3 regions of the Pantoea sp. nfd-35 genome follow, and region 1 is predicted to be linked to each of the others. Evidence: predicted binding sites of a transcription regulator. Region 1 holds the regulator's gene; each other region holds the start of a gene.

Region 1 (6,433 bases):
CGATGCCGCGATTGCCAACTGGTCAGCGGATCGTGTTGGTATCCGTGTCTCTCCTGTCGGCAGCTTCCAGAACCTGGATAATGGCCCGAACGAAGAAGAAGATGCACTGTGGTACATCGCTGAACTGGCGAAACGCAAGATTGCCTATCTGCATATGTCAGAACCTGACTGGGCAGGCGGTACACCTTACAGCGACGCCTTCCGTCAGAAAGTCCGTGATACCTTCCCGGGCGTAATTATTGGCGCTGGCGCTTACACCGTTGAGAAAGCGGATGATCTTATCAGCCGCGGCTTGATCGATGCCGTTGCCTTTGGTCGGGATTACATCGCTAACCCGGATCTGGCCCAGCGTTTACAACAAGATGCACCACTGAATCCACAGCGTCCCGAATCCTTCTACGGTGGCGGCGCTGAAGGCTATACTGACTATCCTGCACTGTAAAACGCAGGCAGCCGTGAGTCTTTCACGGCTGCGGTTATTCTTTGGCGATTATCGTCGCTATACTGAGTGTTTGTGTCATCCGGGGATGACGTTTTTCAAAAGAGGAAGCTATGCGTTTACTTCATACCATGCTGCGCGTTGGCGATTTGCAACGCTCCATTGATTTTTACACTCGCGTGCTGGGCATGCGCCTGCTGCGCCAAAGCGAAAACGCTGAATATAAATATACCCTGGCGTTTGTGGGCTACACCGAAGAGAGCGAAGGTGCCGTTATTGAGCTGACCTACAATTGGGGCGTTGACAGCTACGATCTCGGTAACGCTTATGGTCACATCGCGTTGGGCGTTGATGATGTTGCCGCAACCTGCGAGCGCATCCGTAACGACGGCGGTAACGTGACGCGTGAAGCCGGCCCGGTCAAAGGTGGCACCACGATCATTGCCTTTGTTGAAGATCCAGACGGTTATAAAATCGAACTGATCGAAAATAAACATGCCGGACACGGCCTCGGCAGCTAAGCCGTCAACATCAGCCCGCGCAACGCGGGCTGATTCTTGCTTCCCTTACCTGTACCTGCTGCAGACGGGGCGCTTTTTTGGCATACTACGCGCTGCCCTTTTTCTGCAATGAGATCCTGATGTCTGAATCGTCTTCCCCCAACGCACTCAATCAACGCTTTCGTGGTTTCTATCCCGTGGTTATCGATGTGGAAACGGCGGGCTTCAATGCGCAAACCGATGCGCTGCTGGAAGTCGCGGCCATTACGCTGAAAATGGATGACGAGGGTTGGCTTCATCACGACCAGACACTGCATTTTCATGTTGAACCTTTTGTCGGCGCTCTGCTGCATCCGGAAGCCCTTGCCTTTACCGGCATCGATCCCAGCAATCCGTTACGGGGCGCGGTGAGCGAATACGAAGCCTTGCATGCCATTTTTAAACTGGTGCGCAAAGGCATTAAAGATACCGGGTGCAATCGCGCGATCATGGTGGCGCATAATGCCACCTTCGATCTTAATTTTATGAATGCCGCCGCCGAACGCGCCAGCCTGAAACGGAATCCGTTTCATCCTTTTGCCACTTTCGACACGGCCGCTCTGAGCGGGTTAGTGCTGGGTCAGACGGTACTGGCCAAAGCCTGCAAAGCGGCCGGGATGGAATTTGACAGCAGTCAGGCGCACTCTGCGCTGTATGACACGCAGCAAACGGCCACGCTGTTCTGCGAACTGGTCAATCGCTGGAAACGTCTGGGAGGCTGGCCGCTGGCTCTAGCGGAAGAAGCAACAGAAGATCAGGGCGCGGCGGAGTAAACGCCCGTTAAACGAAGAAAAGGCCGACGATGTCGGCCTTTTTTATTATTCCGCTTCTTTAAACTTCTCAGCGGTTTCTTTGACCAGCGGTTGTAATTCGCCACGCTGGAACATCTCAACAATAATGTCGCAGCCGCCAACCAGTTCGCCATCGACCCACAGCTGAGGGAAGGTTGGCCAGTTAGCATACTTTGGCAGCTCTGCGCGAATATCCGGGTTCTGCAGAATATCCACGTAAGCGAAGCGCTCACCACAGGCAGACAGCGCCTGAACCGCCTGGGCAGAGAAACCGCAGCTTGGCAGTTTCGGCGAACCTTTCATGTACAGCAGGATCGGGTTTTCTGCGATCTGGCGCTGAATTTTTTCTACAGTACTCATTATTGCCTTCCTTAATTCGTCACTTCGTGTTTCTTTATTGTAGCGACTTCCCTTCAGGACTGAAAATGAGATTTTCTTCCCGTTAGGGCAAACCGCCATGTTTGTTAAGTCCGCTTGCGCGCTATCCACCCGCTCATCGGGACCCAAAAGGTGAATGCATTAATAATTTGCAATAATTTTGCTGAGTTAACCTGCTGAAATTGCTTATTTATGCCTGCTTTTTACCCAAGTTATTAATTAATAAAAAAAGGACTTACTGTTTTAAAAAAAACTGGACTAGAATGTCTTCGGCGCTGATCGTTGATCAGATTTTTCTTAACCTTGTCAGATATCTGTTGAACCTGACAGCTTAACCAGTAAACGGACTATGCGTTCAATTATTACGCTTCTTATTCTGGCTTTTGCGCAACTGTTCTTTAACGTCGCCTCTGCATCACCGCAGGCGCCGGTTAAGGCCAGCTTGCATAAGGTAGAGAAAAAAAGTGCGCGCGAAGATGAGCGGCGCAAGCGACGCACGGTTAAAGCGTCGGCGAAAAAAAGCCGTTCCTCCGCAGAGCAGAAATCCAGCAAAACGCTTAAAACCAGTAAAAATCCCTCTCACGCGGTTGCCTCTCACAAAACCCTGACCAAAGCGACTGATTCACACAAGAAGCTCACCAAAAAAGTGGCCGCCAACGCCACCAGCAAGAAACGCTATGGTCATCAACGCGCGGTGAAGGTGGCGAAAGCGGACAGCAAGGATACCGGCACCATCAAAATGAGCAACGCACACCGTCAGCGCTATCAAAAAGCACGTGAAACGGCGATGGCAAAACTGATGGGACAGCTGGGCAAGCGCTACCAGTGGGGCGGAAAATCGCCGCATACCGGTTTCGACTGCAGCGGCCTGGTGTGGTACGCCTACAAAGATGTGGTGAAATTTAAAATTCCGCGTACTGCAAATGAAATGTATCACCTGCGGGATGCCGCGCCGGTGAATCGGGAAGCGCTGGAGAAAGGCGATCTGGTGTTTTTCCGCATCAACGGACGTGGCACGGCCGACCACGTGGGTGTTTACCTGGGTAACGGTAAATTTATTCAGTCACCGCGTACCGGAAAGGACATTCAAATCAGTGCGTTAAGCGAAGATTACTGGCAGCGCCACTATATTGGTGCGCGTCGCGTCATGACGCCAAAAACCGTTCGCTAAACGTCACTCCTCCGTCATACCGACGGAACGCAGCCGGGACAGGGAAACCTTCCCGGCTTTTTTATTAGTTCAGAATGGCGGTAAAGCTGAACGCAATAATCATCAACAGTGCAGCCGCCGTGGTCATCAATGACAGTTTCAGATCGGTACTCATCACAACTCCTTAGGCACAATTTTAGTAGGGGTTAAGCATTTTCCCACACGCGTGGGTAAAAATCTCGTTTTATCCGCGCAGCCTTGTTAGAATCCCCTCTTTGTTGCGCAACAGCGCGCAACATCGGTTGCGTCAGCACCCTTTTCAACCGTTATTTCCTGCCCCGATGCCCCATAACCGGTCAGAAAAACGATTTTTTTGCAGAAATAACCGTCCGCTGACGCAAACGTTTAACAACATGCTTATCAACAGGTTAGATAAGCCCGGGAGTTCGATTTTCATGGCAACAATTAAAGATGTGGCGAAACGTGCAGGCGTCTCTACCACAACCGTTTCTCACGTCATCAATAAGACGCGCTTTGTCGCAGAAGATACCCGCGAAGCGGTCTGGGAAGCGATTCGGGAATTACATTATTCACCCAGCGCCGTAGCACGCAGCCTGAAGGTGAATCACACCAAAACGCTGGGCCTTTTGGCCACCTCCAGCGAGGCGCCCTATTTCGCTGAAATTATTGAAGCCGTGGAGAATCACTGCTTTGATAAAGGCTACACCCTGATTTTAGGCAACGCGCATAACGACCTGCAAAAACAGCGTGCCTACCTCTCGATGATGGCGCAGAAGCGCGTCGATGGGCTGCTGGTCATGTGTTCTGAGTACCCGGATGATTTGCTGCAAATGCTGGAAGCCAACCGCAATATTCCCATGGTGGTCATGGACTGGGGCGAATCCCGTGCCGATTTTACTGACACGGTGCTGGATAATGCGTTTCAGGGCGGTTATCTGGCCGGCCGCTACCTCATCGAACGCGGGCATCGCGATATTGGCGCCATTCCAGGGCAAATGGAACGTAACACCGGTGGTGGCCGTCATGCCGGTTTCCTCAAGGCGCTGGAAGAAGCCGGTATTCAGCCGCGTTCAGAGTGGATTGTGCAGGGCGATTTCGAGCCTGAATCCGGGTATCAGGCTATGCAGCAAATTCTGTCGCAGAAGCAGCGCCCAAGCGCGGTGTTCTGCGGTGGCGATATTATGGCCATGGGCGCTATCTGTGCCGCCGATGAAATGGGCCTGCGCGTCCCGCAGGATATTTCGGTGATTGGCTACGATAATGTGCGCAACGCACGCTATTTCACGCCTGCACTGACTACCGTGCACCAGCCAAAAGCGCAACTGGGGGAGAAGGCTCTGGAGATGCTGCTGGACCGCATTACCAGCAAGCGTGAAGAGTCGCAAACCATCGAAGTGCATCCGACACTGATTGAGCGACGCTCTGTAGGCTACGGTCCCTATCGCGACTACCGTCGCTAATCCTCGCTCAACCACTCCTGATTGAGCGTTTGCGCATCACCCAGGTAATTGAGCAACCAGCCCAATGCCGGTGATGCGCGATCTTCCGCCCAACTGACGCAGCAGGGACTTTCTGGAAAAGGCTGGGGCAAGTTAAGTTCAGTCACTTCGCCGCTGTCCAGTAGCGGGCGGGCTAAGTGCCCCGGCACCATTGCGACGCACAGCCCGGCCCGGACGCAGTCCAGCCCGGTCTGCCATTCAGGCACCACCAGTCGGCGTTGATTATCCAGAGCCCAGGTCATACGGCGCGGTAACGCGCGCGAGGTGTCTTCCAGCACCAGCGAAGGCCAGTTGCGCAACGCCTCATCATCCAGCCGGGCGACCTGGGTTAACGGATGTTCCCGCGCGACGATGCAGCGCCAGTTCAGGGTTCCCATATCGCGGAAAGCAAACCGCCCGCCCACCGGAATCGCCTGAGTCGCGCCTATTGCGACCTCGACTCTTCCGTCAGCCAGCGCATCCCATACGCCGTTAAACACTTCATAACTGATGTGAAGCTCCATATCCGGAAAGTGGCGATAGAAATCCCTGACGAACTGACGGGTTCGGTGCGGTTTCACAATGCAGTCCACCGCAATCGCGATTTGCCCTCGCCAGCCGTTGGCCAGTTGCTGGCACTGACGGCGCGTGGCATCCATTTTTTTGATGACGCTGCGGCCTTCTCGCACAAAATGTTCGCCCGCAGGTGTCAAAACAACCTCCCGGTGCTGCCGTTCAAACAGCGGTACCGCCAGCCAGGTTTCAAGCTGGCGAACGGTATAGCTTATGGCAGAAGGCACACGGTGTAACTCCTGGGCCGCGGCACTGAAACTGCCGCCACGCGCGACCGCATCAACCACTTCAAGCGCATATTCAGACCACATATCCTGCCTTTAAATTTTTTAACAGCAACAGGCAAATTTTACCGTTTCACAGTATGAAGTACAGCTTTTACACTGCCCCGCGTTTATCCTGCAAAAAAATGAGAATCAGATGTCAGCTTCTAAAGGATTCATTCCCTATCTTGCCGTGCTCAGTATGCTGGGCTTTCTGGCCACCGATATGTACCTGCCCGCCTTCGGGGCCATGCAGCAAAGTTTTAACACCTCCGCCGGGATGATCAGCGCCAGTATGAGCCTGTTCCTGGCGGGTTTTGCCTGTGGTCAGCTGGTATGGGGACCGCTGTCAGATCGTATTGGCCGCAAACCGGTATTGCTGGCAGGACTGAGCCTGTTTGCGCTGGGTTGTGCGGGGATGCTGTGGGTGGACGACGTGGTACTGATGCTGGTGCTGCGCTTCATTCAGGCCATCGGCGTGTGCGCGGCTGCCGTGAGCTGGCAGGCCCTGGTGGTCGATCGCTATCCTCAGTCGCGCGCGAATAAAGTCTTTGCCACTATTATGCCGCTGGTCGCGCTGTCTCCTGCGCTTGCCCCGCTGCTGGGTGCCTGGCTGATTAGCCATTTTCACTGGCGCTCAATTTTTGTCGTTCTGACCGCGATTGCCGCGGCCCTGATCCTGATTACGCTGCGCCTGCCATCGGTACAAACAGCGCGCCGCCCGGCCCCGTCACAGCCCGGTTTTATGACGCTGCTGCGTTCACGCGTCTACAGCGGTAACGTCCTGATGTATTCTGCCTG
Region 2 (6,433 bases), 280 kb from region 1:
GCAGGGCTGGTTGTCCAGCGTCTGGGGCGTTGCGGCGATTGTCGGTCCGCTGTCCGGTGCCTGGCTGGTCCAGCACTTTAGCTGGTCCGTCATCTTCTGGGTCAACGTACCGATCGGCATCATCAGCATGCTGATGCTGGCAGCCTTGCTGCCTGCCTATACGCAGACACAACCCTCCCAGTCTTTGAATCTGACCGGGAGCGGCTGGCTCACGCTGTGTATCAGCGCCGTTCTGATTGCGCTGCTGCAGGCTGAACAGCTTGGCTACTGGCTGCTGCTGTTCTTAGCCATTGGCCTGGTGGCTGGCTGGCAGTTAACCCGTCATGAGCAGCGCACCCGCTCGCCGCTGTTCCCGCTCAGCCTGTGGAAAAGCCCACTGATTATCGCGGGCAATCTCGGCAACTTCATCATTGGTGCAACCATGATGGGCGTCAGCGCTTTTCTGCCGACCTGGATTCAGGGCGTGACCGGCGGTTCGCCGCTTCAGGCCGGGACTGCGCTGGCTATGATGTCTGTCGGCTGGCCGCTGGCCAGTACGCTAAGTGGCCGTCTGATGCTGTTGACCTCCTACCGTTTTACCGCGCAGCTGGGCGCACTGTTATTAATCGGCGGCAGCGCCTTGCTACTGCTGTTGCACACAGAAAGCACGCTGTTCCAGGCGGGATTTACCGCCTTTGTCATCGGAACCGGCATGGGAATGACCAGCACGACATTTCTGGTATCTGTCCAGAATCATGCCGACTTTAACGTGCAAGGCATTTGTACAGCGTCGGTCATGTTTAGCCGTATGATTGGATCGGCGCTGGGGACAGCGGTGATGGGCGCGGTGCTTAACCTGAATCTGCAATGGCGGTTGCCCCATGCGCAGGATCCGGTTCAGCAAATCATGTCGCAGGAAACGCGCGACCGCCTGGCACCGGACGTGCTTCTGCCTATGCTGCAGGCAATAGCCGCATCGCTACATTGGGTCTTTATTGTGGCACTGGTCATTGCGTTCCTCACCCTGTGGGTAGCGTGGAAGATGCCGCGCCAGCAGCCGCAACAAACGGAATAGTGCGCTGAAACCTCAGGCGTGATGGGCAGAGAAGGGCCAGCAAAAGACAGGAAAAGACAGGAAAAGACAGGAAAAGACAGGGCGACATCATCGTCGCCCTGAACATTATTGTGTAGAGGAGTCTTGCGAGCTGCCTGCGCTGTCGGGCACGGAGGCGCCCTCATCACGGCCCAGCTTTTTATAAACAATTTTCTGTGTGTCGTTATCACAATGGCCAACGACCTGACCGCCAGCCTGATCAACCTGATCGTTGGCGACCACATCCAGGCTAAAGCCTGATTCAGGCACGCCGTTTTGAATGATTTTCTGGCTGATATCCGCTTTTACAGATTCGCAGGATGCCTGAGCCAGCAGGGGGAAGGCTAAAAACGTCGCTGTCAGTAATGCACTCTTGATCTTCATAACCCTTTCCTTTTGTCATGCGTCAGTCATTACTATAGCCGAAATTTACGGCAATACCGGGCGGCCCGTGCGGCGGTCTAAGCAGCGCAGCGTATTGGGTTCCCAATAGGCATTCAGATTAGCGCTCTGTTCACATTTGTCGCGCGTGTCGAATGCGCGATCGGCTTTATCGAATTCTTTCTCAACCCGGCTGTTCACTTTGTTGCGCAGCATGTGCGTATCATTCCACTGCTCTTTACTCTGACGTGCCGCTTCGTTGCTCAATGCGCTGCTGCCGTTTTCAATAATCACGTGTTCGGTGTTCGCACTGACACGCATCGCGGTGGCAGAAAGCAGGGCCACCATCAGAACCGGAACCAATTTTTTCATCGTAATATCCTTCGGTTAACACTGTTTTACTCTTGGGTAAAACTATTGCATCAAATGAGAATAGTATACCATTGCCGATTACTTGCTCACCAGCTGTGTGCATGTTGTTTACCTGTCAGAGAGATTATTGTGCTGCTTAAAACCACGCTGCTGTTTTTTATCACCGCGCTGGCGGAAATCATCGGCTGTTTTCTGCCGTGGCTGTGGCTAAAGAAGGGGGCGTCCATGTGGCTGTTGTTGCCTGCCGCATTGAGCCTCGGGTTATTTGTCTGGTTGCTGACCTTACATCCTGCGGCCAGCGGCCGGGTTTACGCGGCGTATGGCGGCGTCTATGTGCTGACGGCCATGCTTTGGCTGCGCGTGGTCGAAGGTGTCAAGCTGAGCGCATGGGACTGGAGTGGTGCGCTGATTGCGCTGAGCGGCATGCTGATTATCGTAGCGGGATGGGGCAAAGCGTAAAAGCCAGCCTTTGCGGCTGGCTTATCGGTCAGGGTTTATGCACTTTCAGCCCTGCCAGCGTCTGGCTGACAGGCATCATCTCAAGCGTATTGATGTTGACGTGCTTCGGCAGCGTGGCCACCCAGTAAACGGCTTCGGTAACGTCTTCAGGCGTCAGGGCCGTGGCGCCCTCGTAGACCTGTTCGGCCTTGCCATCGTCCCCTTTAAAGCGCACGTTAGAAAACTCCGTGCCGCCGACCAGGCCCGGCTCAATATCGGTCACACGCAGGGCCGTACCGTGTAAATCGGTGCGTAAGTTAAGGCTGAACTGGCGCACAAAGGCTTTGGTGGCGCCATAAACGTTGCCCCCGGCATAAGGCCAGCTGCCGGCAATCGAACCAATGTTGATAATGTGACCGACGTTACGCTCTACCATGGCAGGCAAAACCGCGCGCGTCATATAGACCAGCCCTTTGGTATTGGTGTCGATCATATTTTCCCAGTCGTTCACATCTGCCCGGTGCGCGGGTTCGATGCCCAACGCCAGACCGGCGTTATTCACCAGGACATCAATATTGCGCCACTCGGCAGGCAGCTGTGTGATAGCCTCTTCAATCGATGCCCGGTTACGCACATCTAACTGTACGGTATACAGATTCTCACCCAACTCCGTTTTCAGCGCCTTCAGGCGTTCAGCACGACGTCCACTGGCAATCACCTTGTGACCTGTTTCGATGAATCGGCGGGTAATGCTTTGGCCAAAACCGGCTGTGGCCCCCGTAACAAAAATAATCATCTCACTTTTCCCTCTTCCAGTTTCGTGATGTCTCCTCACCTTATCACGGCATTTTAGCCTGTGTCCGCTGAATTCCGCGGGGAGGCGCTTTTGCGCGCTTTTAGCGCACGCTGCCCCGAAATCGTGCAGAGAACGGGGCAGCAAGGTAACGTGGCAGGGGGCATTTTTACTGGCAACCGATTGCGTTGGATGAGCAACCGATTGCGTGGCGATTTTGTCAGCGAAAGCGTTGCGCAACAGGATGATATTCATAAATTATTGATAATAAAGTGATTTATCAGGTTCTGATCTGGCATGCGTCTTGCAGAGTGTTTAAAGAGAGTAGGAGATGAACAGGGCGACAACATCAGGCGCCCGGTAAGAGGAAACGATATGTCTACATGCCAGAACACGGCGATTCGTGCCAGTTTTTTTGATTTTGCCGCGGTGGCGAACGAGCCTGAGGCCATTCTGTCTCAGGCGCGTTATATCGAAGATGGTCTGCTCATTCTGCGTGAGGGCCGCGTAGTCGGTTTGCATCCCTGGTGTGATGTCAGCAGCAGTCAGGCAGCAGAGCGCGTTATCGATCTGCGCGGTAAGCTGATCCTGCCGGGTTTTGTCGACTGCCACATTCATTACCCGCAAACAGAAATGATCGGCGCCTATGGTGAGCAGCTTCTCGAATGGCTGAATCAGTATACGTTTCCGGTTGAGAGGCAGTACCGCTGTGCCGAGCATGCCGCGCAAATGTCAGCGTTTTTTCTCCATCAGCTACTGGCTAACGGCACCACCAGTGCGTTGGTTTTTGGCACGGTGCATCCGCAGTCGGTAGAGGCGCTTTTTAGCGCGGCCGAAGCGCTTGAGATGCGCATCATCGCCGGTAAAGTCATGATGGATCGCAATGCGCCTGATTACCTCACCGAAACGCCGGAAGAAAGCTATCAACATTCCCGCGATCTGATTGAGCGCTGGCACGGCCGCGGCCGACTGAGCTATGCCCTGACGCCGCGTTTTGCGCCCACCTCGTCACCCGACCTGTTAAAGAAAGTGCAGGCGCTGCGCACGGCTTACCCGGATGTCTGGCTCCACACGCACCTCAGCGAAAACCCACAGGAAGTAGCCTGGGTCAACGCGCTGTTTCCCGAACGCAATGGCTATCTGGACGTTTACCACCACTATCAGCTGACCGGCCGGCGAAGCGTCTTTGCACACTGCCTGCATCTGGAAAATCATGAATGGCAGTGTCTGCACGATACGGATTCCGCCATTGCCTTTTGCCCGACCTCAAACCTGTTTTTGGGAAGCGGCCTGTTTAATATCAAGCGCAGCTGGCAGCAGGGCATCAAAGTGGGCATCGGCACCGATGTTGGCGCCGGAACCACCTTTAATATGCTGCAAACGCTGGGCGAGGCTTACAAGGTCGGCCAGCTGCAGCAATACAGGCTGAGTGCTGCAGAAGCCTTTTACCATGCCACGCTGGGCGGGGCCCGTGCGCTGGATCTTGACCAGCACATCGGTAATTTTGCACCAGGTAAAGAAGCTGACTTTGTCGTGCTGGATCCCGCCGTATCGGCGCTGCAAAAGCTGCGTATGGGGAACTGCAAGGATATCTGGGAAAAACTGTTCGTCTTGATGACGCTGGGTGATGACAGAAACATCGTAGAGACGTGGGTTAACGGCCGACCGGTCTGGCAATCCACCACAAAGGAGAATGCCGCATGATTCAGTTTCTGCTTAACGACCAGCTCGTCACAGAAGAACGTATCGATCCCAATCTGACGGTACTCTCTTATCTGCGCACGCATCAGCGTCGCTGTGGCACCAAGGAGGGCTGTGCGTCCGGCGACTGCGGTGCCTGTAGCGTCACGCTTGGGAGCGTGGTGGACGGCAGGTTGCACTATCAGACCGTTAACAGCTGCCTGATGCTGGTCAGTGGATTACAGGGCAGGCAGCTCATCACCGTCGAAGATTTACGTGAGGGGAAAACCCTGCATCCGGCTCAGCAGGCGATGGTGGACTGTCATGGCTCGCAGTGTGGCTTCTGCACGCCGGGCTTTGTGATGTCATTGTTCAGTCTGCAAAAAAATCACAGCGACTGGGACCGGCAGCAGGCAGAGCATGCGCTGGCCGGCAACCTGTGTCGCTGCACCGGTTATCGTTCCATTATGGCGGCGGCCGAACAGTTGGTGACGCAGGCACAGCCGGACAGCTTTGATCGGTGTGAGCAGGGCGTGGTTGAGCGCCTGCGCGCGCTGGAGAATCAGGAGGTCCGGGTAATTCAGGACAAAGGCCGTCACTGTTACCTTCCCACCACCGTCGCGCAGCTCGCTGCGCTCTGTGTCGCGCACCCCGATGCCGCGTTACTGGCGGGCGGCACGGACCTGAGCCTGCTGATTACCCAACGCTACCAGGGCATTCCAGTGATGATTGCGCTGGGGCAGGTGGATGCACTGAAACACTGTTATGAGGACGACGCATCCTATCACTTAGGTGCCGCCGCCTCGCTCGACCAGATCGCAGCGTTTATGGCGACGCGCATTCCGGGAGTAACGGAGATGCTGACGCGTTTTGCCTCGCTGCAAATTCGCCAGCTTGGCACACTGGGCGGTAACCTTGCTAATGCTTCCCCGATTGGCGATGCATCGCCAACGCTGCTGGCATTAAACGCCTCTCTGCTGCTGCAGAAGGGCGACACGCAACGCACTTTGCCACTCAGCGCGTTTTTTACCGGCTACCGGCAGACCGTGCTGCAACCCGGTGAGTTTATCCATACCATCATTATTCCAAAAGTGACGGTGTCACCTGATTTTGTTGCCTGGAAGGTCTCGAAGCGGCTGGATGACGACATTTCAGCCGTGTTTGCCGCTTTCAATATCCAAACCGATAACGGCATTGTGACAGCGGCACACATTGCCTTTGGCGGGATGGCGGCAACGCCGGTGCGCGCCACAGGGTGTGAGCAGGCCATGATTGGATCGGCCTTAACCGCACAAACGATAGCCACGGCCTGTCAGGCGCTGGAAGAGACCTTTGAGCCGCTCAGCGACTTCCGCGCCAGCGCCGGTTATCGCCTGCAGGTGGCGAGCAACCTGCTGCGCCGTTACTTTTACCGTCTCAACGGATTGTCCCTGACTGAGGTAAGCCGCTATGTCCCATAATCGTCCGGCTCTGCCCGATTCAGCATTACCCATTGCTCATGCGCGCGACATCAGCAGCGGCGTGGGGCGCAGCAATAAGCATGAAAGCGCCGATAAACACGTGTCCGGCGAGGCGATATATATCGATGACAAAGCGGAGCAGCCCGGTCTGCTGCATCTCTGTCCTCGCCTGAGCGATCATGCCCATGCCCGTATCACTCACGTTGATGTCCAGCCGTGCTACGACGTTCCCGGTGT
Region 3 (6,433 bases), 320 kb from region 1:
ATGGTTGGTGTCCACGCTGTTGGTGTTGATGGTCACATCCACTTTATCGGCTGAAGGATTACTGGCATCGAAGCTGAACGAACCGTCGAAATCTTTAAAGGTGCCGTACAGCCAGCTGTAGCCTAAGTGCTTGATACGAAACTGTACAAAGGCGTGCTGGCCCTCTTTATCAATTTTGTAATCAGCGGCACTGGCGGTCAGGGAACCCAGCAGCAGGCCGGCACCTGTGATGGCCAGAAGCGTTTTTTTGAACATATTATTTTTCCTTTTCAGAGGGTGAACGGATGCCCAGACCCAGCATCCTTTTCAGGGTGATATCGCGATCGATAAAGTGGTGCTTTAGTGCGGCCAGGCCATGTAACACCGACAGGATCACGATGCTCCAGGCCAGCCATAAATGAATATCTCCCGCTAAATCTGCCTGTTCGCCCGCGCCGGTCAGTACAGCAGGCAGAGAGAACCAGCCAAACACCGAAACCGGTTTGCCGTCGGCGGTAGAGATTAAATAGCCACTGAAGAGGATGGCGATCAGCAGGCCATAGAGTAATCCGTGCGCCACGACAGCCGTGATGCGCACAAGAGGGGAATAACTGCTCAGGGGTTTAGGCGGCGGCGAAACCACGCGCCATATCAGACGAATAATCAGGGCCAGCATCAGAATGACCCCGATGCTCTTATGAATCTCTGGCGCATTGTGATACCAGGTATCGTAATAGCTCAGCCCAACCATCCATAATCCCAGGGCGAACATGGCATAGATAACCAATGCCATTGACCAGTGTAGGAAAATGGAGAGCCATCCATAACGACCGGGTGAATTTCTTAGCAACATTTTTGCAGCAGTATCTTAAGAATATGTAGAAATAAGAATCTACAGAATGAAACACAAAAGCAATAATGCTTACTTTTCTATAAATATCTCCTGTACTAATGAAATCGGCTCGCGTAGCGGTGCGCGTAAGCACAATATTATTGAACAAGGCTGTTTTACGCGGGCGCTGAGACGTGGAAAAGTGGATAAACGGGCCTGTTTGCGTGGATATAACAGTAGGAAGAGCATCAGATAAAACCGGAATGTAAATATATGTCAGTGCGGCGCCGCGTAAAACCGGGCCGCCGCATCCTATTTACTGAAAGCGTGACAGTCTGAACGGTGTGAGATCAAAACTGAAAGGCTGATTCTGCGCAAACTGACTGGCAAGCTCGCCTAAAACGCTGGCAAATTTGAAACCGTGTCCGCTTAAGCCCGTTATCACCAGACGGTCAGGATCGCCCGGCACGGTATCGATAATAAAGTCTTCATCGGGGCTGACATCATAACTGCAGGCTTCCCCGTGCAAACACACGCCAACGCCGGGTAAAAACTGGCGCAAAAAGCGGAATGTTTCGCTGCCATCGGCGGCCAGGCTACCGAAGGGTTTGCGATCTTCGGGTTGGGTCATCAACTGGCCCCCATCATGGCGGCCTAACTTCAGGGCGTTGTTATCGGCAGGGAAACCATAATACTGGCTGCCATCGGCCATTTCGCAGGTGAATCCGGGAAAGGCATTGTTTTCACTGTAACGACCATCAGCCTGATACCAGGCAAAGACCTTACGCGTTGGTGCCACTGGCAAATTCGGCACCAGTTTGCTGACCCATGTCCCGGCGCTCACCAGCATTTTTCGCCCACGGTAAATGCCGTCAATCGTGGTGACCTGCTGTAAATCGCCTTCACGACTGATTTGCGTGACGGGGCAGTTAAACAGCTGCGCGCAGCCCTGTTTTTCCGCCAGCTGAATCCAGCTCCGCACCGCCTGTTCACTTTTTAAAAAACCGGACTGTGGCTCAAATACGCCCAGGTACTCATCGGGGACGTTAAACTGCGGCCAGCGTTTTCTGACCTCCGCGGCCTGTAATATCTCGACGGGAAGCTGCCAGGCTTTTGCGCTGTTGATGACGTTTTGAATAAACACGGAGTGAGCAGGGGCGATATTCAGGACGCCGCACCGGTGCATAATGCGCTCGCCAGCCTGCTGCTCAAGCGCATCCCATAACGTCTGCGCACGCAATACCAGCGGCACATAGCGCTCGCCTTCTCCGTAAGCATGACGAATCAGGCGGCTTTCGCCGTGGTGGGCGCCCTGAGTATGAGGCGGATGGGCGCTGTCAATCATCAGTACGGAGAGGCCGGCCTGCGTGGCGTAATAGCCTGCTGCTGCGCCGACTGAGCCGCTCCCGACCACAATAAGATCGTAAATCATGAAAATGGAACTCCTGAAAGGGTTACATAATCAACAGCATACCAGAAAGCCCAATAAAAAAGGCACCCTGAAGGGTGCCTTGCTGATGCAGCAGTATTAATGCTTCTTTAGTAGTCGTTCTACTTGCTCGGCAGATTCTATCTTGGCGATACCGGCTTCAAGAATGGAGATGAACTGCTTTGCTACATCAGTCGTCAGCCAGTAAGTCGGGCCAACGTCTGCGTCTTCTTCTGTTTGATCTTGCGACGAAAGGGAGTGCAGGCGGATCATCATCGCATCATAGCTGTCAACAGTACTGATATCCCAGCCCACCAGTGGATGGGTCTGAATTACATCTTTGCGACTGTCCATTATAACCTCCTTATTACTCGTTAAACGAAGTGCATGATGAGGTTCAATGCGGCTTTTTTATTTCCACTGCGAAACAATTATAACAGCAATATAGCGATTTACTGATTAAAACGTATCACGGAACGCCTGAAAGCAGAATGTTTGTCTCTAAAACGGTAAAGCTGAGAAGATATAATACCAGAATGACAGGTAGGTAATCGTCCTATTTAAACAGTAAAAGTTGTTCATCACTGGCGTTAACCGCACGTCAGATTAGGGCGGTCTCCGCGCCGGTTGTCCCACTGCGCTTCTGTAACGTTTCGGCCAGGCGCGCAAACTGCTGCTGCAGTTGCTCATCATGGTTTTGATTCTGGGCTTCAAGAGAAAGATTATGCACCAGTAACTGACTGGCCCGGTCATCAAGACAGAAAATCAGGCTGGAGAACGCATTTTCCAGCACCGTTAAACGACGCTGCTGTTCACCAATCAGCGTTAACAACTCGCCAAAGGTCATCGCTTCTTCGGGTTTATCTGTAGTCATGGGATGCAACTCCTTTTATGCATGATCAGCGCCAGCATAGGACATTGATCATTCAGAGTCCAGATGGGGAGAGGGGTTAGGCAGACTTTAAATGAAGATAAAAAAACCGGGTGGCGAAACCCGGCAAAAAACAGCACAGTGGCGGTTAATCGGTAATGAACCAGTCGTCAGCGCTTTCCCACGTTTGTTGCAGGATTTCGCTGATTTGTTCACGCGTCTCTTTATCTCCGCCCATCACGCTCAGCTGGTTAGCCGTGGCGTAACGCACTTTGACGTGATTGGTGAATTGCGGGAATTGTTCATCGATACGGCGCGACAGTTCCTGGCTCAGGGCTTCTATCGCACCAGCGGGTAGAGGTTGGGTCTTGGCAACGGTAATTTCAACACGCATAAAAGCCTCCGTATAAGATACTGTATATAACTACAGTATAAATATGCCGGAGGCAAGTGAAATTATTTTACACGCCAGTTCAGCGTTTCACCGGCCAGGAAAGGCACCAGCTGATGTGAGCCCATTTCAATTGTTTCTGCGACTGTCCAGGGCTCACGCACCAGCGTGATGGTGCCTTCGTTCAGCGGCAGACCATAGAAGCGGGGACCGTTCTCTGAACAGAACGCTTCAAAATGCGCCAGCGCACCGATCTCCTCAAACACCGTGGCATAAGCGGGCAGGGAGGTAGGCGCATTGAATACGCCAGCACAGCCGCAGCTGCTCTCTTTCAGATGGCTCAGGTGAGGCGCGGTGTCGGTACCCAGGAAGAAACGTGGATGACCGCTGGCCACCACTTTGCGCAACGCCTGCTGATGCGTATTGCGCTTCAGAATGGGCAGACAGTAAAGGTGCGGACGAATTCCGCCCACCAGCATATGGTTACGGTTAAACATCAGGTGCTGGGGGGTAAGGGTAGCGGCCAGGTTTTCATTGGCGCTTTCCACATAGTCTGCGGCATCTTTGGTCGTAATATGCTCCATCACGACTTTCAGCGCAGGGAATTGCTTACGCAGCGGTTCCATCACCGTTTCAATAAAGCGGGCTTCACGGTCAAAGATATCAATATGTGAATCAGTCACCTCGCCATGCACTAACAGCGGCATGCCCAGCGTTTGCATCCGCTCCAGCACCGACGCGATTGACGCAATGTTGGTCACGCCGTGGCTGGAGTTGGTTGTCGCATGGGCAGGATAGAGCTTGGCCGCAGTGAACAAGCCGGAGTGGTAACCGCGCGCCAGTTCTTCGGCGTCTAACGAGTCGGTCAGGTAGCAGGTCATCAGCGGGGTAAAGTCATGACCGTCAGGCAACGCGGCCAGAATGCGGTCGCGATAGGCTTCGCCCGCCGCGACGCTGACCACCGGCGGAACCAGGTTGGGCATCACGATAGCCCGACCGTTCACCGCGCTGGTGTAAGGCAGCACCGTTTTAAGCATCTCGTCATCACGAAGATGGATATGCCAGTCATCTGGGCGGCGGATAGTAAGTTGCTGAGGTTGTGCGGTCATTAATACGGCTCCGGCATGAAGGATAAACGAATGGCGTGTTTAGGCCGGGTTATAAGCATAAGGACTCAGGCAACCGTTTGCACCTGTTTTTGCATCTGATAAGCAATCCGCGCCGAAAGGCGCGGATCAGGCAGGCGATAAATTTGTCGGAACGCGCTAATCGGTGAACGGGATCACCAGCTCGCCTGGCTTCACTTCCAACCCTTTAGCAAATTTCTTCGCCAGCGATTCAGCTTTACTGCGATCGGCACTCAGCACATAGGCAGGCTGCTGGTCAAAATAGCTTTTCAGCGATTGATTCAGGTAGGGCGTCAGCGTTTTCATGATGGACGCCATCTTGTCTGGCTGAACCTGTGCATCCACAATTTCCATATCGCGCAGATAAATCGCACCCTGCTGTTTGTCGAACACCGGTTGCGCACGCATCTTCAGCTGCATATCGGCCTGTTGTGGACCAAACAGCGAAGACACGTTGATTTTCGCATTACCTGATAACGTTACTTTACCCGGCTCTTCGCGACCAATCTGACTGGTCAGGTTATTCAGGACAATATGGGCATTCACCAGCCCTGAGACGCCAACGTCTTTTTCGAAATTATTGTGTTTTTGCAGCGCCTGATTGACCTCCTGCTCGCTGATGGTGTACTGGGTTAACTGATTACAGCCGCTCAGCAATACCGCGAAAAACAGGGCAATCAGCCCGTGAAAAGCCTTCTTCATAATTCCCTCGTTTAAATGAAAAAGTAGATCAGGGCATAGCCTGCCCTAATGCGTGCAGTCTGTCATCAGGAATGGGCTGAGTTAGAGTAACCGAACGTGCCTTTCGCTGCAGGGCTGGCCGCCCTTCGCCGGCGATCGCCGGGTCAGCCAGGCCTCGTCCGGCAGGTCAGGCATCGTGATCAGTGACGGCTAACCCACCCATGCCAGCAAGGGCAACTGTTCACGTGCAGGACAGGGGACGCGACGCGTCTTTTGTGTCGCGCAGACTGCAGTGAAACAGTTAAGAGCGGTTTCACTGTCAGCGCACAGGAGCATAAACGGTCAGCCCGTCTGTGATTGCGCGCGTAACGTTTTACCGCAGACCTGGCGACGGTTATAGTGAACGTTATCAAAGACTGGCATTTCCTTCCCGCCATGGATTTCAGGAGAGATGATGTTTGGCTATCGTTCTGCCGCGCTGAGGGTGAGACTCACGACCGAGCGGCTGGTGGTAAGACTGGTTCACGAACGCGATGCGTGGCGGTTAGCGGATTACTATGCGGAAAATCGCGATTTTCTCAGGCCGTGGGAACCGGTTCGCGATGACAGCCATTGTTATCCCTCTGGCTGGCAGGCGCGGCTCGGCCTGATTGCGGATATGCATAAACAGGGATCGGCTTTCTACTTTGTGTTGATGGACAGCAACGAAACCGAGGTACGCGGCGTGGCTAACTTCAGCAATGTCCTGCGCGGGGCCTTTCATGCCTGTTACCTTGGGTATTCCCTCGGCGAAAAATGGCAGGGGCAGGGCATGATGTTTGAGGCGCTGCAGTCGGCGATTCGTTATATGCAGCGGCAACAGTATATTCATCGCATCATGGCTAACTATATGCCGCACAACCAGCGTAGTGGCGATCTGCTGGCGCGCCTCGGGTTTGAAAAAGAGGGATATGCTAAAAATTATTTAATGATTAATGGCGAGTGGCAGGATCATGTCCTGACGGCGTTGACCTGCAAAGAATGGACGCCCAACCGTCGTGGATAACCCGAGGAGGGGTAAATGAAGATAGCCTTGTCGGTGCAGGCTCTGCGCGTGTTAGGTTGCCTGCTGGAAAAACAGGTG

Evidence for each region. The regulator PurR, encoded in region 1, represses purine synthesis genes. The targets are predictions, from matches to a motif close to CANGCAAACGTTTGCNTG.
Region 2: the regulator PurR is predicted to act here: its motif matches at 3,229-3,246, upstream of guaD (guanine deaminase).
Region 3: the regulator PurR is predicted to act here: its motif matches at 4,678-4,695, upstream of pyrC (dihydroorotase).

Annotation. Positions count from the first base shown of each region.
Region 1 is NZ_CP122403.1:2,486,441-2,492,873, forward strand. Features, by position in the region: gene nemA (alkene reductase) at 1-442, shown strand, start outside; gene gloA (lactoylglutathione lyase) at 553-960, shown strand; gene rnt (ribonuclease T) at 1,080-1,751, shown strand; gene P9J57_RS11570 (Grx4 family monothiol glutaredoxin) at 1,797-2,132, opposite strand; gene P9J57_RS11575 (C40 family peptidase) at 2,497-3,318, shown strand; gene cydH (cytochrome bd-I oxidase subunit CydH) at 3,383-3,472, opposite strand; gene purR (HTH-type transcriptional repressor PurR) at 3,753-4,778, shown strand; gene punR (DNA-binding transcriptional activator PunR) at 4,775-5,680, opposite strand; gene punC (purine nucleoside transporter PunC) at 5,790-6,433, shown strand, end outside.
Region 2 is NZ_CP122403.1:2,205,715-2,212,147, forward strand. Features, by position in the region: gene P9J57_RS10315 (MDR family MFS transporter) at 1-1,054, shown strand, start outside; gene P9J57_RS10320 (DUF1161 domain-containing protein) at 1,160-1,456, opposite strand; gene P9J57_RS10325 (DUF1283 family protein) at 1,502-1,801, opposite strand; gene P9J57_RS10330 (YnfA family protein) at 1,958-2,284, shown strand; gene ydfG (bifunctional NADP-dependent 3-hydroxy acid dehydrogenase/3-hydroxypropionate dehydrogenase YdfG) at 2,313-3,059, opposite strand; gene guaD (guanine deaminase) at 3,432-4,760, shown strand; gene xdhA (xanthine dehydrogenase small subunit) at 4,757-6,196, shown strand; gene xdhB (xanthine dehydrogenase molybdopterin binding subunit) at 6,186-6,433, shown strand, end outside.
Region 3 is NZ_CP122403.1:2,804,856-2,811,288, reverse strand. Features, by position in the region: gene P9J57_RS13090 (YceI family protein) at 1-255, opposite strand, end outside; gene P9J57_RS13085 (cytochrome b) at 257-832, opposite strand; gene solA (N-methyl-L-tryptophan oxidase) at 1,128-2,243, opposite strand; gene bssS (biofilm formation regulator BssS) at 2,340-2,594, opposite strand; gene P9J57_RS13070 (hypothetical protein) at 2,842-3,114, opposite strand; gene dinI (DNA damage-inducible protein I) at 3,260-3,505, opposite strand; gene pyrC (dihydroorotase) at 3,568-4,611, opposite strand; gene P9J57_RS13055 (lipoprotein) at 4,768-5,331, opposite strand; gene rimJ (ribosomal protein S5-alanine N-acetyltransferase) at 5,765-6,355, shown strand; gene P9J57_RS13045 (DUF480 domain-containing protein) at 6,371-6,433, shown strand, end outside.